DNA from 2 places in the Paenibacillus xylanilyticus genome. Region 2 is predicted to be linked to the other one. Evidence: a T-box and tRNA genes for the amino acid it is inferred to sense, from the RefSeq annotation. Region 2 holds a T-box; the other holds one or more tRNA genes.
The links. A T-box is a leader RNA that pairs with one kind of tRNA and senses whether it is charged. The one in region 2 lies ahead of trpS (tryptophan--tRNA ligase), so its partner is inferred to be a tRNA-Trp.
Positions count from the first base shown of each region.

Region 1: it has a tRNA-Trp gene. The T-box ahead of trpS (tryptophan--tRNA ligase) is inferred to sense a tRNA for this amino acid. The anticodon was not compared.

Region 1 covers NZ_CP044310.1:1,781,822-1,793,549, reverse strand. Annotated here, with positions in the region: gene F4V51_RS08155 (hypothetical protein) at 1-103, opposite strand, end outside; gene F4V51_RS08150 (DMP19 family protein) at 206-775, opposite strand; gene F4V51_RS08145 (glycosyltransferase family 4 protein) at 1,003-2,163, shown strand; gene F4V51_RS08140 (HAD family hydrolase) at 2,259-2,921, opposite strand; gene F4V51_RS08135 (hypothetical protein) at 2,972-3,115, opposite strand; gene F4V51_RS08130 (Cof-type HAD-IIB family hydrolase) at 3,188-3,964, opposite strand; gene F4V51_RS08125 (GNAT family N-acetyltransferase) at 4,110-4,679, opposite strand; gene F4V51_RS08120 (YhfM domain-containing protein) at 4,712-5,128, opposite strand; gene F4V51_RS08115 (hypothetical protein) at 5,146-5,847, opposite strand; gene F4V51_RS08110 (hypothetical protein) at 5,935-6,714, opposite strand; gene F4V51_RS28815 (hypothetical protein) at 6,824-6,976, opposite strand; tRNA gene F4V51_RS08105 (tRNA-Lys) at 7,492-7,564, opposite strand; tRNA gene F4V51_RS08100 (tRNA-Trp) at 7,574-7,647, opposite strand; tRNA gene F4V51_RS08095 (tRNA-Val) at 7,652-7,727, opposite strand; tRNA gene F4V51_RS08090 (tRNA-Glu) at 7,852-7,923, opposite strand; rRNA gene rrf (5S ribosomal RNA) at 8,014-8,130, opposite strand; rRNA gene F4V51_RS08080 (23S ribosomal RNA) at 8,314-11,240, opposite strand; rRNA gene F4V51_RS08075 (16S ribosomal RNA) at 11,511-11,728, opposite strand, start outside.
Region 2 covers NZ_CP044310.1:5,414,885-5,426,612, forward strand. Annotated here, with positions in the region: gene F4V51_RS24070 (SCO family protein) at 1-268, opposite strand, end outside; gene cyoE (heme o synthase) at 506-1,435, opposite strand; gene F4V51_RS24080 (metal-dependent hydrolase) at 1,693-2,673, shown strand; gene F4V51_RS24085 (alpha/beta-type small acid-soluble spore protein) at 2,782-3,000, opposite strand; gene F4V51_RS24090 (hypothetical protein) at 3,119-3,316, shown strand; gene trpS (tryptophan--tRNA ligase) at 3,434-4,426, opposite strand; T-box leader at 4,495-4,741, opposite strand; gene F4V51_RS24100 (aldose 1-epimerase) at 4,983-5,960, shown strand; gene F4V51_RS24105 (alpha/beta-type small acid-soluble spore protein) at 6,159-6,392, shown strand; gene F4V51_RS24110 (O-methyltransferase) at 6,472-6,885, opposite strand; gene F4V51_RS24115 (M3 family oligoendopeptidase) at 7,204-9,003, opposite strand; gene F4V51_RS24120 (YycC family protein) at 9,135-9,305, shown strand; gene F4V51_RS24125 (hypothetical protein) at 9,302-9,535, shown strand; gene F4V51_RS24130 (DUF2225 domain-containing protein) at 9,547-10,278, opposite strand; gene F4V51_RS24135 (globin domain-containing protein) at 10,317-10,694, opposite strand; gene ylbJ (sporulation integral membrane protein YlbJ) at 11,257-11,728, shown strand, end outside.

The DNA.
Region 1 (11,728 bases), 2.8 Mb from region 2:
CTGTCATCCACATACCTTGAACTACCTTCCAACCGATCAAACCCAAAATCATGAACAGTGTAACCAGCAATGATTCAACGCACAAACGCTTATTGATCCTCATCCGTTGGCCCCCTTATACACGGTGTGTTTATCCATCAGTGTGGATAAAATAAGATCCACTACATCACCTGTCTTTTATGGTAGCTCTCCCCGTGAACTGAATTTAATTCTTCAATATGTGCTCGATTTCCTGTCTTAAGCTGTCTTTGTTATTGTCCACATATTGATACAGAAGATCGAATACCTCTTCATTATCTTCCTGCATGCTCAAGCTTCCGGCTTGCAATTCTACCCGCTGCAAGACTTCATGAATGTGCGGCCCATGTGTTTTCAGCGACGTGGCTACATCGTGCTCAGACAATGCATTCACATTCTGCCTCAGTTGCTCGGAAGTGACGCCACTCCCGGATAATTCGTGCTGGATACTCTTCAGGATCTCGGCATCAGCCTCGTTCCCGATCCGCTGCATCGCGGTTATCGTTTCCTGCAGGAATCCTCCACTTGCATTCTCCAAAAATCCAGTCATGCCGTTCATGGACAGCTCGGTATCCAGATCAATAATCAGGATAACGTCACGCAGAACCTGCGGAAGTTCAGGCCCACATTCACGAATGGTTGCAAACTCCGCACGGTATAGATCCATGGCCACACTCCCCACCACTTCTTCCCCAGACATGGCTTCAAGCTGATCCAAAGGCAATAATTGTTGTAATTCTTCCTGTAAGGTATTCATCCATTTCCTCCTATATACACTAGACCCATTTGCGGTCCAAACAACCTCTCGGTCGTTTGAACTTTTATATCATAGCAGAATAACCTATTTTAATTGAATACATTCATCATTTCTCCTGGACAGGCTATCTTCAAATTTACATAGAGTGTCTTGAAGTTAACCTTCATTTGACCTGCGGAAAACGATCCATTGTTATGATCTTCACATCAAGAGTCATGGGAGGGGTAATGATGCGCCTGGCCTTGTTTACCGACACCTACATTCCCGAAACCAATGGTGTTGCCGGTACGCTGCACCGCCTGAGTAATCACATGAACCGCAGAGGTATCGAACATCTGCTGTTTACTCCGATGTCTGTCATTGATGGCAGCGACTCCGCTTCGGTACGAGCGGTCGCCAATATCCCCTTTTTTCTGTATCCGGAATGTCGGATCGCCTTACCTAACCGGACCTCCATCCATCAACAGCTGCAAGCTTTTGAGCCAGATCTGCTGCACATCGCCACACCTTTCAATATGGGACTTCTCGGTCTCAAGTATGCACTCAAGCATCAACGGCCTCATGTGGTCTCCTATCATACCCACTTCGATCGCTACCTCGAATATTACCGATTGAAAAGCATGATTCCTCTCTATTGGAAGTACATCAAATGGTTTCATCGATCCGCCGATGCCACCCTGGCACCGTCCTTGGAAACTTTAAACACACTCCAGTCGCAAGGTATTCAGCGTCTCAAGCTCTGGTCACGCGGCATTGACTGCGATCTATATGCACCAGATAAACGAAGAGATGCGATTCGTACTCGCTACAATATAACAGCCCCTCTTATTTTACTCTACGTTGGACGAATTGCCCCAGAAAAGGATATCGCTACGCTCACATCTGCCATGCAGCATCTGCCTGAACACATGCAATCCCGTGTACATTGGCTCATTGTTGGGGACGGACCCCTGCTTCCCAAAATGCGTTCGCAATGCCCGCCGAATGTGACATTTACCGGTTATATGCATGGCGAAGAGCTTGCTGCTATGTATGCTTCTTCGGATTGGTTTGTGTTTCCTTCCTGTACAGAAACTTTTGGAAATGTGGTGCTGGAAGCGATGGCTTCCGGACTGCCTGTTCTTGCTGCAAATGCGGGAGGGGTGAAGGATCTGGTGATGCATCACCGCAGTGGTGTTTTGTTTGAGCCGGGCAATTCCGAGGCCCTGATTCGTGAGATATGTCTCTGGGGCGATCACTTGGATCAGCTTCAGTTAATGGGTCTGGAAGGCAGGAAGCTGGCTCTCCAGCGATCCTGGGAGCATATTTTTGACGGATTGATCAGGGACTACGAAGAAGCTATTGAGAACCGCAGCACACGCTCGAAGTCTCGAATCATAACAGCCTGAACCTTGTTAGATAGACAATGCTTGAATTTGAAGTCGGTAATGCTAGAAAAAGTGGGGATGCAGCCAGCATCCTCACTCTTTCAACTATTCCTTTCTTATAGCAAGGGCAGCAATTCACGCAGATGCGTGATAGAATGCAGAGGACGGGCCGTGATGCTATCCTGCCAAGGCTGGTTGACTTTCATCCAGATGGTGTTCATGCCTACATTGGCAGCTCCCTCAACATCGTTCGTCGGATGATCTCCTATGTAAATGCACTGCTCGGGAGACAGACCGAAATGATCGAGTGCTAGTCGAAATATCTGCGGATCGGGCTTTTTCACCCCAGCTTCTTCCGAAACAATAATCAGGTCAAAATCATCTCGAATTCCAAGCTGATCGATTTTGCCATACTGTATATCTGTTTTGCCATTGGTGATTAATCCGGTTTGATATTTGCTTCGGAGCTGCTGCACCACTTCCCGCGCCTCTTCCATCAGCACCGCGCTTCTTACGTACTCCTTGCCATAGAACTCCATAAGCTCATCATGTGGCGGATACACGAACCAAGGCAGCTCCTGCAGCAATTCATGGAATAGAAGCGGTTTATCCTTATAACCATCTTGATCAAGTTCAATAATTCGTTGACTGATATTATCGGTAGTTTCCAGATGGCTGAAGTATGTCTTTAACAGGCTTTGGGTAAATCCCTCGAAAGTTCGCGTTCTGTTCAAAATGGTATTGTCCAAGTCAAAAATAATGGCTTTAATCTGGTCCATTGTACTTCACCCCCCTTAGCTTTGCCTTAAATTTCGTAAATCGTCCCTCGCTAGGAGTCTTTCTCCAAAAATTGCTCCAGCTTCTGATTTATTCGGGCTTGCTCCTGCATTATTTTTTTGGTTTTCACTTCGATGCTAAGTAACGTGACTGTCATGACCAAGATACACACCAAAAGAATCAATTCTTCGATCACCCTCACCTCTTTATCTACCATTTTATATTAAAATCCATATTAAGGATATATTTTACATTAAATCCTTGTTGCTCATATCAGCTTAAACTTCTTCAATGCATGGGTGACTCCGTCCTCACTCGCCTTTAGAGTAACGTAATCTGCGCTTTGTTTAAGACGTTCTCCCCCATTTCCCATTGCGACCCCGAGGCCAACAAACTCTAGCAGATCAATATCATTCTCTCCATCACCGAAGGCCATGGCTTCCTTTCTGGTCAGATGGAGATAGTCAAGGACTCTCGCAGCAGCTGCAGATTTGGATACTTCGTTTTCTTCCAGCACATTGAACACATACGGATGAAATCTCACAAAGCGCAATGAAGAAAATCTGTCCTGAAATTTCTCTGCCTCTGTCTCATCCGCATATAAGCACATGCAAACCACTTCCTGCTCCAAAGAATCCATTTTCTGCGGAGAATGCGTTACGCCAAGGGTTTCCTGCAAGGCTCCTATGACGCGGACATCCTTGGCACATACACCATTCATTGCAAACGACTCTGTAAAATAGGAAATGCTGTGATTGTTCAATTCGGCAAATTCACTTAATTCCCGGACCATCTCTCCAGAGAGCACGGACTTATGTATAATCTCATCCCCGATTTTGATCAATGCCCCATTGGCTGAAATAATGGTATCAATCCCCAAATCAATGAACTCCTCACACAAACTGTAGGGCCTGCCTGTGACAAGCACCACCCGTATGCCTTTATGTATCAATTCGCGAATGGAATCCGACGTAGATGATGATAAACCACGGTCTGTTTCGCTCAACAATGTACCGTCTACATCGAAGAACACAATTCGAATCAAACGTTCTTCCCCCTAATCTGCATAAATTGAATTGAATACACTATGGAAGACAAACCTCAACAGAAAGACTCCTCTTATTTTGAATGTCTCACTTCTTAAAAGAGATGACCCCTGTGCAATCCAGGCTGTCATCTCTTTGGGGCTTCTAATTTGCTGCAAAATCCTCTACACTGCATAACCACACCATATGGTCCGTTCCCTCGCCCCAGTAGTTGTGTGCCACGGTGTAGGGCTCTCCAAACTTTCGCTTCCACTTCTTCTGCGCGGTCCGGTAACCGCTATCCAGGCAAAATTGCTTAACCCCTCGCTTCTGAAGTTCAGTTGCGAGCGCCCGAATGAGCATCGAGCCCAGTCCCTGACCTTGAACTTCCGGCAGTATGTATAAGCTACCCAATTCTCCGATATGATTCAGTCGATTCTCACTGAGAATTCGGATCTCCTCACCGCAGGGCGCATATGAAATCGTCCCAACGACGTTATTTCCGCGTTTAGCCAGCAGAAAAAAAGATCCGGCATCAATAGACTCACTAGACTTGTCCGGATGTAATGTTGATTGAAGCAGCGACTTTTTATGTTCAATTTCATCCTTAATATCATCTTGAAGTGAACCCAGTCCCTCTTGATTAAACGCCTGCGTAATGGAACGTTCAAACACCAGGTAGGCACCTTCCACATCTGTTGAATTTAAGGGTTGAGTGATAGTTAGTTGATCCATATATAACGGTCTCTCCATTTCATGATGTCTGATTAATCAGAATGCTTCTCAATTAATGCTCTTAGTTGATTTGCATACTCTAGCGATATGCTATATCCTGTGGTGGTGTCTATCCCGTCTACCAACAGGGCCTTCATTTCAGGATCAGTACCTATTGAAAAATCATATTTGGTCACGGAATGATCCGTATTTATTATACTCATCTTGTATTCCGCGGCATAATTCAGATTTCCGGGTAAAAGTTCCGCGTTTTCTATCGCATTCATGATCACCCGAACTTCGCTATGCTCATCGAACTGAATATCTTGGCAAGCTTCAAATGTGTAATCGGGGTTACAGGTTAAAGTGATGAGCGAGGGAAGATTTTCATCTGAACCAGAAGTATCGGTATGTGTGCAGCTCGCAAGGATAACAGCGAACAAACATAAGAGCAGTGCTCCTTTTTTCATCCGCAAACACCCCCTCGTTATCTTCCCATATCCACATTCAGATGCTGCAGCTCAGGGTCCCAAGATTGGAATAACAAGCTCAACCGCTGCACCGTATCGGTCACAAACGCCTGTACCAAATCATCAGTCAAGTATGTGGGCACGATTCCGGGCTCATTGGCCTGCTCGTTAAAAAATGAAATTGTACGATCCCTCCAGCGCAGAATCTCTTCTGCGGTTAAACGACCCTCGACATCATAACTCAGAGTATTTTTAAGCATATCCCATGCATCCCGACTCCAACTAGCATAGTGATAGAGGTTAAAATCAATCTGATCCGTCTCCTGGTAGTACAAACGGCCAAGTTCATCCTTGGTTCGCTTCACATCGTTGGTTTCATCCGTGCTGGTGACTCGTTCCACAAATTTAGGATACACACTCCGGAACCAGTAATAATCCGTCATGCAATGCATGAAATAACCGCGTACAAACCACTTCCAGCCTTCATCTGAACGTTGTTGAATATAGACGGAGTATAGCTCTTGTAAACGTGCGATATATTTCTCGTCATCCTTAGGGTTGAAGTGAGTGTATTCCTTGTCCTCCCTCGTTGTACCCTCACGCATGTGAATGGAATCCGGTGCGATATTCCCAAGATAGAATGAACCTTGTTCAACACGTTCTGGAGTGGCATCAGCAAATAGCACAGCGACATGTAAGTGAACCATAGGCAATGGCATGGAATATTCTCCTTTACACAAGAGTCTGCTGCTCATAGAACCGATAAGAAACATTACTTAACAGCATTTAGCCGAGGAAAAGCAAATTCATCCCTGAACTCGTTCTAACAGAATTGTATTAAACAACTGTTCCAAATCTGTATGAAGAGCCGGCTGTTCACGAACCAACAGACTGATGTACTCCGATCCGCACTCATAGAAAACCAGACGGTTATAAGGGGCTGCGTCCCCCCAATGATTCAATTCCAGCCCGAATTTTTCTCGTATCCGATTCTCGATATATCGCGCATAGCCTTCGTTCCACTCCAGCCAGTTCCAGTACTCTCCTTGTTCCTCTGTTAAAGAGCTGAATAACGCTTTTCTTGCTGATTGTACCTCGACTACATCCCCGCTCTTTAAGGCAATCAACAGTGAATTGATCCGCTGGATCACATTCTCATCCTCATAAGGGAATTCGTAATCCAGCTCCCATGTCACACGTTTAATCTTCTCCATCCTATGTTTAATGGGAAGACGATTTCCGATCTCCCCATATTTCTCATGGACATAACAATGAACATACTCGTGAAACAGAAACACTTTCTGCTCAAAATTTTGGAAGGCGGAGTCTGTCACAATTGCACACATTCGTGCGTTCATATGGTGCACTGGCATGGCTGCCAGACACTCGTCAGGGATATTTAGATCATCCGGAACAGTTTTCACCCATTCATACTGCCCTTTCTCTACCGAGTAATCATACATATATAATAGGGCTTCAAATGCAACAACCACAGGATAATGCTCTGCAAATAAAGGATGTATGCTGACCAAGTCTTTTTGAAGCTCGTTCAACTCGTTGATTTGTTCTAAGAAAGTATCCACCATGTCATTTGCCCTCTCTTTACTTCATTGATGTATTAATCATACTAAACTAGTAGAAATAAAACACTGAGAGAAAAATGATAATCTTGTGGTTGGTTGATTCATGATAGAATTAGAAACGTCCCCCACGTTTCTCGCTTAGATAGATATCCAGTGCTTGGATTCCACGTTGAGCGAGTTTTATAAACAGGATAAGAGCATACAGACCCAATCCGTATAACGCCAAGTTAAATATAATTGCAAAGGATGACACTATTGAAAACAATACTTTTTCCTCCTAATCCACCTGATCAAAGCAAAAATGTCTAAGCTACAGGCACGTTATTTTTTAATTATCATTCCTATTCTAGCATATTTTCCCTGAAATCACTTTCAAGAGGATTAATGAGTAACACTACCCCAGTACATGCTCGCGTACAACCGACTAACGTATAGCAAACTAACATTACGTTTTCAGTAGTTCAATAATCGCAGTTCTTCGGACAGCCCGTAAATATTTATGCAGTCATTAATATTTTTCAAAGCCTCGATGCTCTTCACATTTGGGGACTTCAATATCGTCTCGTATACTTGGCTTCGTCTTACTCTTCTTTATCGTTACATGCCATAGAGTTTGAGAATACACGAAAAAACCCTTGAGTTTTCCTCAAGGGTTTCTTATATTCAGCAGACTCCATCGTTAGTGTAGTTTACTCTCAGCTAAACTAACCATGGTCCATTTTGATAATTTTAGAAGTTACACGCCGGATGAATGATCGCCCGACACGGAGATAGAAAAAATGAGCCATGAAGGGCTCGAACCTTCGACACCCTGATTAAAAGTCAGGTGCTCTACCAACTGAGCTAATGGCTCATAATAAAATGGCAGGGGCAGCAGGAATTGAACCCACACCAACGGTTTTGGAGACCGTTGTTCTACCTTTAAACTATGCCCCTATAATGGTGGAGGCTGAGGGGCTCGAACCCCCGACCCTCTGCTTGTAAGGCAGATGCTCTCCCAGCTGAGCTAAGCCTCCATATCTATGACCCGTAGGGGATACTCTCACTTCGCTCGAGACTGCGCAGCAGTTGCTAACGATGATGATCCTCCGACGAACCTTTGGGATTCTCATTCCCTTGTTGCTTTAAGAAGTAAAGTTATGACCCGTAGGGGATTCGAACCCCTGTTACCTCCGTGAAAGGGAGGTGTCTTAACCCCTTGACCAACGGGCCTTAATAGCTCTCAACAAACAAGAAGCTGTAAAATATACCAACTGGGCTTTTGGATCATATGAGCCAAAAAAAATACCCCAGTGGGGTTTCGCTTGGCAGCGTCCTACTCTCCCAGGACCCTTCGGTCCAAGTACCATCGGCGCTAGAGGGCTTAACGGTCGTGTTCGGGATGGGTACGTGTGGAACCCCTCCGCCATCGCCACCAAACGAGCATTTGTGTAACAAATGCGTTCGCGTTCCATTCGGTCCTACACATCGGTGTGGATGAATGGTTCAGCGTCTGTGGAACTGAAAATCATACACACATTGGAGTGTTGTACCGATTTTCATTTCAGAGATTATTCTCTGAAAACTAGATCCGAAACGAAATGTGCGACTAGAACCTGCAATTTGGATAAGCCCTCGACCGATTAGTACTGGTCAGCTCCATGCATTACTGCACTTCCACCCCCAGCCTATCTACCTCGTCGTCTTCAAGGGGTCTTACATACTGGGAAATCTCATCTTGAGGGGGGCTTCACGCTTAGATGCTTTCAGCGCTTATCCCGTCCGTACATAGCTACCCAGCGGTGCTCCTGGCGGAACAACTGGTACACCAGCGGTACGTCCATCCCGGTCCTCTCGTACTAAGGACAGCTCCTCTCAAATTTCCTACGCCCACGACAGATAGGGACCGAACTGTCTCACGACGTTCTGAACCCAGCTCGCGTACCGCTTTAATGGGCGAACAGCCCAACCCTTGGGACCTACTTCAGCCCCAGGATGCGATGAGCCGACATCGAGGTGCCAAACCTCCCCGTCGATGTGGACTCTTGGGGGAGATAAGCCTGTTATCCCCAGGGTAGCTTTTATCCGTTGAGCGATGGCCCTTCCATGCGGTACCACCGGATCACTAAGCCCGACTTTCGTCCCTGCTCGACTTGTAGGTCTCGCAGTCAAGCTCCCTTATGCCTTTGCACTCTTCGAATGATTTCCAACCATTCTGAGGGAACCTTTGGGCGCCTCCGTTACTCTTTAGGAGGCGACCGCCCCAGTCAAACTGCCCACCTGACACTGTCCCCGTACCCGCTAAGGGCACCAGGTTAGAACCTAGATACGATCAGGGTGGTATCCCAACGGTGCCTCCACACAAGCTGGCGCTCATGCTTCAAAGGCTCCCACCTATCCTGTACAGATCGTACCCAAATTCAATATCAAGCTGCAGTAAAGCTCCATGGGGTCTTTCCGTCTTGTCGCGGGTAACCTGCATCTTCACAGGTATTAAAATTTCACCGGATCTCTCGTTGAGACAGCGCCCAAGTCGTTACGCCATTCGTGCGGGTCAGAATTTACCTGACAAGGAATTTCGCTACCTTAGGACCGTTATAGTTACGGCCGCCGTTTACTGGGGCTTCGGTTCACAGCTTCGGGATTACTCCCTAACCGCTCCCCTTAACCTTCCAGCACCGGGCAGGCGTCAGCCCGTATACTTCGCCTTACGGCTTCGCACAGACCTGTGTTTTTGCTAAACAGTCGCTTGGGCCTTTTCACTGCGGCCCCCTCGTGCTATTCACACTACCGGGGCACCCCTTCTCCCGAAGTTACGGGGTCATTTTGCCGAGTTCCTTAACGAGAGTTCTTCCGCGCGCCTTAGAATTCTCTTCTCGCCTACCTGTGTCGGTTTGCGGTACGGGCACCTTCATCTGGCTAGAGGCTTTTCTTGGCAGTGTGAGATCATGACCTTCGCTACTGTAATTTTCACTCCCCATCACAGCTCAGCCTTAGATGTGCGGATTTGCCTACACATCAGCCTTACTGCTTGGACAGACATCCATCAGTCTGCGTCACTACCCTACTGCGTCCCCCCATCGCTCGTAACGATTTACGGTGGTACAGGAATTTCGACCTGTTGTCCTTCGACTACGCCTTTCGGCCTCGCCTTAGGTCCCGACTTACCCTGAGCGGACGAGCCTTCCTCAGGAACCCTTAGGCTTTCGGCGGATCAGATTCTCACTGATCTTTTCGTTACTCATACCGGCATTCTCACTTGTATAATGTCCAGCGCTCCTTACGGTACACCTTCAACCCTTATACAACGCTCCCCTACCCCTGATGCAAGCATCAAGCCATAGCTTCGGTGGTGTGTTTAGCCCCGTTACATTTTCGGCGCAGAGTCACTCGACCAGTGAGCTATTACGCACTCTTTCAATGGTGGCTGCTTCTAAGCCAACATCCTGGTTGTCTGTGCAACTCCACATCCTTTCCCACTTAACACACACTTGGGGACCTTAGCTGATGGTCTGGGCTGTTTCCCTTTTGACAATGGATCTTAGCACTCACTGTCTGACTCCCGGAAGTAAGTCTATGGCATTCGGAGTTTGACTGAGCTTGGTAACCCTTGCGGGCCCCGCACCCAATCAGTGCTCTACCTCCACGACTCTGTTTTCCGAGGCTAGCCCTAAAGCTATTTCGGGGAGAACCAGCTATCTCCGAGTTCGATTGGAATTTCTCCGCTACCCCCACCTCATCCCCGCACTTTTCAACGTGCGTGGGTTCGGGCCTCCAGTGCGTGTTACCGCACCTTCACCCTGGACAGGGGTAGATCACCCGGTTTCGGGTCTACGTCCACGTACTACGAGCGCCCTATTCAGACTCGCTTTCGCTGCGGCTCCGGCTCTTCACCTTAACCTTGCACGGGAACGTAACTCGCCGGTTCATTCTACAAAAGGCACGCCATCACCCCTAAAATGGGCTCTGACTTCTTGTAAGCACACGGTTTCAGGTTCTATTTCACTCCCCTTCCGGGGTGCTTTTCACCTTTCCCTCACGGTACTGCTTCACTATCGGTCGCTAGGAAGTATTTAGCCTTGGCAGATGGTCCTGCCGGATTCATACGGGGTTTCACGTGCCCCGCACTACTCGGGATCCGTCTCGGAGAGAGCAGACTTTCAATTACAGGGCTTTTACCTTCTTTGGCGGGCCTTTCCAGACCTCTTCGTTTAACCGGCTCCTTTGTAACTCCATGTGAGACGTCCCACAACCCCAGAGAGCAAGCTCTCTGGTTTGGGCTGTTCCGCGTTCGCTCGCCGCTACTGACGGAATCACTATTGTTTTCTCTTCCTCAAGGTACTTAGATGTTTCAGTTCCCCTGGTATGCCTCACACTAACCTATGTATTCAGTTAGGTGTAACTGGATATTACCCCAGCTGGGTTTCCCCATTCGGACATCCCCGGATCAAAGCTTGCTTACAGCTCCCCGAGGCAGTATCGTTGTTCGCCACGTCCTTCATCGGCTCCTAGCGCCTAGGCATCCTCCGTGTGCTCTTAGTAGCTTAACCAAATGCTCATGATGAGCAATGCAGTTATCACTAATATTTGAAACTTGTTTACACAAGTTCAGCTAAAAGGAATGTTCTAATTCGCAATTTTCGTTTCGATATCTAGTTTTCAAAGAACAAGCTCCATGCAAAAGCAAGCTGTTTGAGAGTTTGAGCTCTCAAAACTGAGCAACGAGTGAGTTAAAAGCTTTACGGAGTAAAACTCGCTTCGGAAGCATACTTCCTGAAGACTTGTTGAATGTTTCCGCTACGGGAAACGATTCTCCATAGAAAGGAGGTGATCCAGCCGCACCTTCCGATACGGCTACCTTGTTACGACTTCACCCCAATCATCTATCCCACCTTCGGCGGCTGGCTCCTTGCGGTTACCCCACCGACTTCGGGTGTTATAAACTCTCGTGGTGTGACGGGCGGTGTGTACAAGACCCGGGAACGTATTCACCGCGGCATGCTGATCCGCGATTACTAGCAATTCCGACTTCATGCAG
Region 2 (11,728 bases):
ACAAATCCTGCACCTGGGACAACGTAAACGTCGTAATTGGGCATACATCAGGACAACTGGTGAAATAAAAATAGAACAGCCGCACCTTGCCTTTGGTATCATCGAGCGAAACGGTTGTCCCATCCACATTTTCCATGGAGAAGGATTGGATCTCCCGAATCTCGGGTAATTTCTCCTTGCTGGCAAAGACGGTGCCCCACATAAGGTATACTGCCATAATCAGTGCGAGACCCAGCAGCATCCAGGTCCATTTGTACTTTTTCAGCATCATCCTCGTCCTTTCTTGTACTCTCGATATGAATACGCATACATATCTTACTTTGAATTACACGGCTATCGTTTCTTGCCCGGGATGTCACGTTATGAAGAAATAAGTAACTTCTTTTGCTAAAAATTGCATATGTATACGAAGAACCCCACTCTGGATGGGACCCTTTCTTATTGTAACCGTTCTTGATGCAGATGCCCAAGCATTTATTTTGCACCTTCACAGTACTGCATTCCATTATTTATGAACCGTATCCAGAATCATCAGTACGAAGCTTAGAGACAGATAATTAATGGAATAAATAAATACCTTTTTGGCCCAGACGTCCGTATCCTGTGCACGAAATCCTTTGAGGGCATAATATAGCCACAGTACCGACAGCACCAGTGACACCGTCAGATAAAAAATACCGGCATACCCGTATGCATACATTAGAATGGGAACAAAAATCTGCAGCACCAGATAAGGAATCATTTGAATCTTGGTCCGTTCAATGCCCTTCACTACGGGCAGCAGCGGAAATCCACCGGCCCGATAATCCTCTACCCGACGGATGGCGAGCGCCCAGAAATGCGGAGGCTGCCACAGGAACAACATGGCAAGAAGCAGCCATGCACCCAGGTCCAAACGTCCCGTTACAGCGACATAGCCGATAACTGGCGGCATGGCACCTGACAAACCACCGATGGATGTGCTCCATGTTGAGGATCGTTTTAACCAAAGCGTGTAAATAACAACATAGACAAACATGCCAAAAATGCCGCATAATCCGGCAAGTATACCCGAAAAAGAAAAAAGAACAGTTAAGCCTAGCACGCCTAAAATAATCGCATACGACAAAACCACCTTCGGTGTTAACCTTCCTGTCGGTAAGGAGCGGTTGCGGGTACGTTCCATTTTCAAATCAAGTTCACGATCAAAATAATTGTTAAATACGCAGGAAGAAGCCATAACTAGCGCAGTCCCAAGTAAGGTCAGCAGCATCTTTACCAAGTTGATATCCCACTGGGATGCCAGCCAAAACCCTCCAAAAACGGCAATAAGATTGGTTCGAAGTATTCCCGGTTTGGTGATATGAATAAAGTCTTTCCACGATCCCGACTTGGTCGGAGGCGAGGTCAATGTTGCAGAATCGGAAGAAGCCTGGTATCCCAACTGATTGTCCACGCTTGGTTAATCCCCCTTAATTCTCGGTTTGGAGGTTTTTCTCTTTGTCTCCGATATAAAGTTTATCATAGGTAAATGGCCAAGAGTATGACAATGCTCGTACAAATGTTGGGTGAAATGAACTTCTTATGACAACTTTTTCGGGTTTTGGCTGTTTTGCGTCAAGACAGGCGGATAATATACACTATATATGGGTATCACCTAGATATAGAATCATTAATATGATGAAATTGAGCTACACCACAAAGGAGACGTTTATGGATACTTCTACACATTTTGTCATGGGTATTGGTTTGGCAGGTCTGGCTTATGTCGATCCTGTCGTGGCTTCCAGTCCCATGCTCGCGGCTGCGGTGATGGTGGGTACCATTGCTGGCTCCCAGGCCCCTGACATTGATACGGCGCTGCGTCTCAAAAGCAACTCATTGTACATTCGAAATCATCGGGGTATGTCCCACTCGCCGCCCTTTCTTCTATTATGGGTTCTGCTCATCACGGGCGTCATTGCACTGATTTTCCCGGATGTTCCCATTGGACACGTCGCTGCCTGGACAGCTGTCGCCGTGGGCGTTCACGTTTTTACCGATCTGTTCAACACCTATGGAACCCAGGCAGTAAGGCCATTCTCGGAACGATGGATTGCCTGGAATATCATTCATATTTTCGATCCGTTTCTGTTCGCTTCGCACGTGGTGGCAATCCTGCTGTGGGCCTTTGATCTGATCGCCCCTGCCCCGTTGTTTGTCACACTGTATATCGTTATAGCCCTCTATTATGTATGGCGAATCATTGCCCATGCCCAAGCTGTAGCCAAAGTGAAAGGGCTGGATAACAACAAACCGGCGCTTCGCTATATCGTCATTCCAACGATATCCTGGAACCGCTGGCATGTGGTGAAGCATTTTGCGGATAACAGTTACGAAATCGGAAAAATGGATGGAGCAGAGCTGACCTGGCATCTGCATGCCTCGTCTTCCACTCATGCGGCTGTCGCCGCCTCACGGAAATCACCAGAGGTAAATGCTTTTCTCTACTTCACCTCCTATGCGGTTGCCGAGGTAGAGGAGCTGCCTGCAGGATACAAGGTCCGCTGGGCGGATGTGCGGTATCGACACCGCAAGCAGTATCCGTTTGTCGCCGTGGTCGTGATGGACCGTAATTTTGAAACGATTGATACGTATGTCGGCTGGTTAAGCGATGAGAAAATGGATAAAAAACTTTTATCCGCCCGGTCTTGACGAGAAGGACCGGGAAAGGCACAATCAAGTAAGGAACTGTTGCGCGATGAAAAGCCCGGAGCGTTTCCGCTCCGGGCTTTTGTTTTGTTGCTTGCTTTTTATGATAAGTTATTTGCCAGACCCAGACAATTGTTGCTCAGCGATTTGTACCAGACGTTTGGTGATGTAACCACCAAGAGATCCTGTCTCACGGGAAGTGTAGTTACCGTAGTAACCGTCTTGCGGGATTGTTACACCCAGTTCCTGTGCAGCTTCCATTTTCAATTGTTGCAGTGCTGCAGTTGCTTGAGGTACCACCAAGTTGTTAGAACGAGATCCTTGAGCCATATTTAAAATCTCCTTTCAATCTGTGTCTGTAATGTATTGCAAGCTTGCAAGATTATTATGGCTCGCACGCTTCAAGTTATACGGAGATTCATTAAATTTGTGATGGAGGTTTTTCCCAATGAGTAAAGGTTTGTCCTTATGGTTCGCATTTTCGTCGATTGTTTTGTTAACGGTTTCAGCCATATCGATTTCTTATAACGGCTGGTTAGCCTCGCTGCTGTTCATCCTATCCATTGCCAATATCGGCTGGGGTTTCGTCATTCGTGCCAAGAAAGAGCGCCAGGAATTGCGTTCTACAACCGAATCGACATCCTGACCTAGAAGGTTCCAGATTTCTATTTGAACAAAAAAAGAGAGGAGCAGTTGGCTCCTCTCTTTTTTCATCACTTTATATCGTGAAGTTTTAACATTGTTGAACGATGTTCGTGATAGCCTACACGGTACGTCTAGGAACAAAGCCCATGCGTTCTTTCACATCATGAAGCGTTTTGGCAGCGACGGTTTCAGCACGACGTGCTGAAGTCTCCAAAATCTCGGCCAATTCGCCAGATTCACGAATTTCGCGATATCGTTCCTGTAACGGTTCAATAACAGAGACAACCACTTCGGCCAACTCTTTTTTGAACGGACCATACATTTTACCCTCGTAACGCTCTGCTACTTCATTCAGCGTAATGCCTGCACACTCTGCATAGATGCTCATGAGATTGCTGACCTCTGGCTTGTTGGCCGGATCGTAAACCACTTCACGCCCGGAGTCCGTCGTGGCACGGCTAATTTTTTTGCGGATTACATCCGGTGGGTCCAAGAGAGCAATGTAGCTGCCCGCATTTGGATTACTTTTACTCATTTTTGAGGAAGCATCGTCCAAAGACATCACACGTGCGCCCACCTGCGGAATATATGGATCCGGAATGGTAAAGTATTCACCATAACGATGATTGAAACGGCCTGCCAGATCGCGGGTGAGTTCCAAATGCTGTTTTTGATCCTCTCCTACAGGAACGAGATCCGCATTGTACAGCAAAATGTCGGCTGCCATCAATGAAGGATATACGAACAAGCCTGCCCCAACCGAGTCCTTGCCTGAAGATTTATCCTTGAACTGGGTCATCCGCTCCAGTTCACCCATCGATGTCAGTGTCGTCATCAACCATCCAAGCTCAGCGTGCTGAGGAACATGGGATTGCAGGAACACATTTGATTTGGTTGGATCGATCCCCGCTGCTAGAAACAGTGCAGCCACAGCTTCGGACTGTTCACGCAGTGCAGCTGGCTCTTGAGCCACGGTTACTGCGTGGAGATCTACCACCATAAAGTGGCATTGGTAATCATGCTGCAGCTTGACAAAGTTCTTAATTGCACCAATATAGTTGCCCAGCGTAAGTTTACCGCTCGGCTGGATTCCAGATAATACAGTTTTCATAAGTTTTGCGCCTCCTCATGTTTTGTTCGCCTGTTTCTTCTCCGCGGACGCAAAAAAGCCTCACATCCGCAAGGGACGTGAGACCGTGGTGCCACCCTTATTCGTGTTTTTCAATCATGCGAAAAACACCTTCATTTTCCCGTAACGTGGAATAGACGTCCAATTCTACTGAGGTACGGTTTGCATTTCTGCAACGCACCTGTTCCAATCGGCACTCAAGGGTCCATTCGGTAAAGAGTTCACACCGGTTCGCATCACCCACCGGCTTTCTGAAGAGTTTTCTCCTGACTTACTTGTCCCTGTCATCGCTTTGATTCAATTCATATGTTATTTCCTTCTGCATTCCATCTTAATCCGCTTCACGCAGATTGTCAAAAATGGAATCAGCTTTTTTTACCCGCCAAGCCGAAATCTGTTATGATGGAATTGCTTATCCTGTTTTAGCCCTCCCACGGAAGGCTGTATGGGATTGCTGGCATGTACTCAATGACACGCCTGCAGCGGAGCATTCTAAGCCGCTTGCAGACAGATTTCAAGTGGGAAAAGGAGCATCGATATGAAACAAGTGACCAAAGGCCAATGGAATGGTTACGACACGTATATCCTACATAGCCGTGAATTGGAGATCACCCTGCTGCCGCGTCTAGGAAACAATATCATCTCGATTCGTGATCTGGTGCAGGATCGTGATGTCGTCCGCAGTCCAGAAGAAGATGATTTAGCATTTTATTTGCAGAAACCTTATCACTTCGGTGTACCTCTATTGGTTCCGCCAGGACGCATACATCGTGGGCGCTTCGAATACGAAGGGGTTCAGTACCAGTTCGATCAGAATACGGCAAATGACAACCATATTCACGGTCTCCATCGTACCCAATCCTGGTGTGTCAGCGACATTGAAGAAGATGAAGAAGGCTGTGCCATTACAACCGAATTGCTGACTGCAAATGAAGAGCATTGGATGGAACAATTTCCGGTGCCTCTGAAGCTCGAAATGACGTTTAGGTTGCAAAACTCCGTACTGAGCCAGCGTCTTCGTGTGACCAACCTGGGTTCGACTCCCGCTCCGTTTGGAATGGGATATCATACATGGTTCCTGCTAGACGGCAAGCCTGCCGATTGGACACTTCAACTACCTGTCTCTGGCGTATATGCTCAGAACGAGGAACAGCTGCCTACGGGTGAGCTTGAGCCTCTTGGAGATTGGAACGCCTTAAATCAAGGTGTAAGTATGCAGGGACGCAACTGGGATACAATTCTCAAAGCTACGGAAGGTCAGGCAGCGACTGCCCAGCTCCGTCGTCAGGATGGATATATGCTGAACTACTCAGCAGATGAACAGTATTTTAAACACTGGGTGCTCTTTACCAAGGGTGAATCCGATCAGTTTCTGTGCATTGAGCCCTACACCTGGCTCTCCGATGCCCCGAACCTGCCTCTGACGGATGAACAAACCGGGTTAATTCGTCTTGAACCTGAACAACCCGTTGAACTTCTCACCCGGATTGAAGTTATTGCTCCTACTAAGGAGTAGTTCCTTTCAATCTCGTATGGGGAGTACAACACACCTATAATATTTACCTTATGAACAAAGAGGCCGATCCTGTCTGGATCGGCTTTTTTCATGTGTTTCTTTGCAATTAAATCCCAATTATTCCCTTACGCCATATCACGTATATTTCCTCATTCTCTAACCATACTAACATCACCAAGCCATAAGGAGGTGACACACATGTACGGAGGTCAAAACAGAGGTAGCGGAAGCCGTTCCAACAATCTGGTTGTTCCTCAAGCAAACGCAGCGTTGCAACAATTAAAAGTGGAAGCTGCGCAAGAGCTGGGTGTAACAATTCCACAAGACGGTTACTACGGTAACTACACTTCCCGTGAGACAGGTTCTCTGGGTGGATACATTACTAAACGTCTGGTACAAATCGCTGAGCAACAATTGTCTGGTCGTTCTTAAGTTCGGACTAATGCTTGGATGATTTAAAGCCAAAAAGCGGCCTTCTCCGGAAGCGCCGCTTTTGTGCATGTCTGCACAATTAAGATGTCGACTCCATTCCTGAATCCTTGTATGTATTTGTTCTAGGGTAGCGAATCATAAGGTTAGCCATGTTGTAATTGGATTCCATCGTGGCGTCCACCAAAATCACGCCTTGTCTTACGGTGAAGTCATACGAAATTTCTCCATGTGTCCAGTTCTGCTTAAACTTTAAAGTCTCAAGTGCCATAGCGCGGAATGAGGAGCGCTGACTTCCAGTTAACCCCTGATCCTCTGTTTCCATTTGTCCATTCCGTCCAGAAATCGGATTATGTCGAATACCGAACTTTCCAATTACATTATTGCGTATTTGCACAAAAACTACACCTGAGTCTAACCCTGACAGTTCCTTATCAAGTTCTTTAAACACCAAATCCAACTGTCTTGCTAATGAAAGCTGGTCAATATTTACCATTATTGCTCCTCCTTTATGCACTTCATCCTTTAAAACAAGGACTTACGACTCATTATATGACAACAAATATACTCATTCAACAAAATGAAACAAACTTGGGTATTTATTACTATAATTTGCACAATTAATTGCCAATCCAATGCTTTAAAACGAGTAAATTCTTGATAATCCGACAAATTATATAAACCAGGTCTACGACTAGAATAAGCAAAGAGAGCTGCACTACATGCTGGTTAACATGTGGTGCAGCTCTCTTTCTCACAAACGAGTATACGAAGCATTTCATTCAAAATGCCTGGGTACTACTCCCTGTATTTGTCACTTCGCGGTTGCCGTCATTTCAAGAAATTGCTCAATATCGGCAATCACCAGATTCGCAGCATTTTGCCAGAAGTCAGGCTGTGTCAGATCTGTACCCAGATGTTTCTGTGCAAGTTCTTCCACCGTCATTCGCCCGGTATCCCGCAGCAAATCATCATATTTGTCTGCAAAGGCCGTACCTTCCTGCTGTGCTCTGGCGTAGATGCCCGCACTGAACATATAGCCAAAGGTGTAAGGGAAATTGTAGAACGGTACACCTGTCAGATAGAAATGCAGCTTCGATGCCCAGAAGTGAGGATGATTCGATGCAAGAACACCACAGAAGGCTTCCTGCTGAGCCTCCACCATCAACTTGGATAACTCATCTGCGTTAACCAAGCCTTTTTTGCGCTGTTCATAGAAGCGATTCTCAAACAGGAAACGGGCATGAATATTCATGAAGAAGGCAACGCTGCGCTGAATCTTATCTTCCAGCAGAGCAAGCTTCTCCTGTTCATCCGTTGCAGACTGTACAAGTGCATCAGCAACAATTAGTTCGGCAAAAGTGGATGCAGTCTCTGCCACATTCATGGCATAACGTTGATTCAGTGCAGGCAGCTCTTCCATAATATGCTGATGGTAGCCATGACCTAGTTCATGCGCAAGTGTAGAAACGTTGGAAGGCGTTCCGGAGAACGTCATGAATATGCGGGTAGCCTTGCTTAGCGGCAAAGAAGTACAGAATCCGCCTGGACGTTTGCCTGGGCGATCTTCCGCTTCAATCCAGCGATTCTCAAATGCCATCTCAGCAAATTTCGAGAGCTTAGGGCTGAATTTGGCGAATTGTTCAGCGATATTGATTGCCGCCTCATCATAAGTCACTTTGCCACCCGACTTGCCTACAGGTGCATCAATATCGCTCCAGCTGAGTTTATCCACACCCAGCAGCTGCGCCTTACGTTCCAGATACTTCACGAGTGCCGGTTTGGCTCCGTTGATAACGTCCCACATCGTATCGAGCGTTTGGCGAGACATCCGGTTGATGGCTAATGGTTCTTTGAGAATATCGTCCCAGCCGCGGTTCTCATATAACTTCAGACGGAATCCGGCTAGATGGTTTAATGTATCGGCACAGAAGTCCTCCACATCCGTCCAAGCCTTCTCCCAGCTCGCAAATACCGTTTCACGCACATTGCGATTACTATCACTCAGCTTGTTGGCAGCCTGTCCGGCGGAGAGCATGATCGTTTCACCGTTTTGTTCAAACGGAATGTTCACTTTACTTACGATCGTATTATAGAACTTGCCCCAACCATGATAACCATCCACGCCCAGATCCAGCGCAAATCCTTCAAGTTCAGGAGACAGCTTCTCACGAGCCTGTGTCCGGCTCTCATTCAGTACAAATGCCAGAGGCTTGATATCTTCGCGAGCAATCCACTTCTCCCATACGTCATCTGCTGTCTGACTAAGGAGGTTGTCAAAACGGGACTTGCTGCTGTTCAGCATGGCCCCGAGCGTACTAACAGAGCCTTGCAGCTGCGTAGCCTTTTTATCCTGCTGATTTTGCGATGAAAGGCAAGATACAAATGCAGAGCCTTCCGAAATACGAATGTAACAGCTCTGCAGCAATTCCAGAATGGCGTCGAATGCATGAGTTTCTTCAAGTGTCTTTGGTGCAGCGGTTTCAATCAACAGGGTTTGAAGTTTGCGTACATCCTGTTCCAGCTCTACCAGGTACGCAGCGAACGATTCGGAGGAAGAACCTCCACTAAAAATGGACTCCAGATCCCATACAGGTTTTAATGGTGTTTTCATTTAATAAGGCACCTCTCTTTTTGGAATTCAAGGATTTAAACTAAAATACTTCAATTAAAAACTGGTTTTATGAGTGCTCTATCTCTATACTAGAGAAATAGTTTAAGCCACTTTTTCAGGAGGTAAATGTGATGAAACCTTTACAAATATCGGCTGACACAGCCGTCAAATTAGCAGAATCCCTTGGCGTACCGCTTGAGCACCTGATGCACATGCCCCAGCACATCCTGTTGCAGAAGATTGCCGAATTGGCCAAAGAAGAAGCATCGAAACCAGCCCCTTCGGAAGGCGAGCAGGAATGATCCCTTTTGAAAACAGCTGGCCCTATGATATTGTCATGGGGGACATCTATGTACAGCAATGTCCGTTCTGCCAAGCAAGCAATGTGCTGCTGCCCCTCAAACCGAGAGAGCTTGTACGCATTCGTGAAGGCAAAAAGAAATTGCTGGTCTTTCCTTGTTGCAATGGAAGCATGACCGTTATTGATAACGACAGTGATTATCTGCTCTCCAGTAAACCTGTCCGCAAATAATCAAAGTTTAATTAGATGGGGCTGCGCTTAGCAGCCTCTTTGTCTGCTTCAATCATTTCTTCAGGCAGTTCCATCTTGCCCGATATCATCTGTTTCCTCAGCAGGGCCCACTGCTCTCTGGATGCCCGAATCATGGCCGCATCCGTGATCCGTTTATCGTGAATGACACGCCCGAACCATTTGACGGCCTCGTGGAAGTGGCCTGCTCTGCGATTCAGCTCACCCAGCAGGTACAGCAGCCTCGCTTCATTACTGCCCGCACCTTCCCGCTCGAACACTCTAACATAAGCTTCCAGACTAAACTCCAGAAAGCGCCGTTCCTGCTCATGATCTTCCCGGTAACGATACAACCAGGCGATATGGTGCAGCAGTCCTGCTACAATGCGATCCTTCTCCTGGATCACCTGAGCACAGAATAGACCGAGCTTGTATGTGGCCAGTGCCTGGTCCAGCGTCCGTGCACCGCTGTAATCCCGTTTTTCCCAACGATTACCGATCTGTTCCTTGAATGCAAGCCGCTGCTTGTCCGTCAGTTTATCTGTCGAGTTCTCTGTCGATGCAAACCCGCATTCGGGGCAGATCCGCACAACATAGAAATCCGGATTCTCCAGCTTATAGTAGGCACAAAAATCGGAATCTGTCCGATAGGGCCGCTTCAAGCTCGGTCTGACTCTGGAGGTTTCAAACTCGGTTTCACAATAATGACATGTGACCTTCACCTTATATAGAGGCTCTAATTCCACTCGTTTCCATCCCTCTCCCGTTTTACCTGTATTCGGAGTTACGGCGTGTTCACAAAATGATGTGCCGGCCCCGACAAACGCTGCAGAATAAAAGAATGCAGCGGCTCTTCCACACCGATCTGTGTCAACGCTTGGTCCATGCATGCCAGCCAGGCGTGTGCCCGTTCAACGGTCACCTCAAAATGCATATGGCGGGCACGCATCATCGGATGGCCATACGCTTCAGAGAACAACGCAGGTCCACCGAAAAACTGCGACAAAAACATGTATTGCTTGTCCATAACCGGCTGTATATCTTCCGGAAATAGAGGAGCCAGTTGTTCGTTTTGCTGGACTATAGGGTAAAAGGCTTCAACTAATGCCCGAACACCCTGTTCTCCGCCCAGATTTTCATAAATACTCAGATTGGGATTCATTCATTTAACCCTCACTAGTCGTGTCGAATTTTGGCATATCTTACACATCAATGCTTAAATGTGAAAACAAAATCGAGATCAGGTTGCCATCACCTTAATCTTCATTCTATCAAAAAAATCCCAAAAGTCCTATCTAACATCAGCAAGTCAAGATGTCTTTGATCCTTTTCCTCTAGAGCCTCTTCACTTCGGAAGACACAAAAAAAGCACCAATCGCGAGATTGGCGCACCATATATTCCATTAATAACTTCGCCAGTCCTCTTCTTCAGAGCGTACAAGCGAGGCACGTATCACATAGACAAAAGCACAGACCAGGATTCCGGTGACAAGACTCATAATCATCACTCCATCCGATTTGAATTTCACCCTATTGGACAAATAGGTGACGTTCAGGCGTTTTTATCATTTTAGCATACATCGTTTAAAAATACAGCCATTTTTGCAAGCGCTTTCCGGATATTAATTTGTACTGTTTGTCCGCCTTGGTTCATATATTGATGGCACAAGCGACACTCACTGCAGCAGACATAACAACCATTATTATATAAAGGAGAGGTATGCATGGCAGCTTCATACAAACTTACCCATGTTCTGATTACACTCGCTCTCCTCGTTCTCTGTTTTCTAATGGTCCTGTTCCCTGCAGAGACCTGGCATGCAAGTGTGAGAGGGCTCTCCATCTGGTGGGATGTGTTATTCCCCTCGCTTTTTCCCTTTCTAGTTCTTTCTGAGCTGCTGCTCGGTTTCGGCATCGTCCATTTTCTCGGGACCCTGTTAAATCCACTCATGCGCCCCCTGTTTCGTGTTCCAGGAAGCGGAGGTTTTGTATTTGCGGTCAGCTGCGCTTCCGGCTATCCGACAGGAGCGAAATTAACCGCTCAATTATGGGATCAAAAGCTGGTCACGCGGGAAGAGGGTGAGCGGCTCGTGGCGTTCACTACTTCATCCGATCCCATCTTCATGATCGGTGCGGTATCCGTTGGTTTTTTTCACAATGTAGCCGTTGCTCCGGTTCTGGTCGCTTCTCACTATG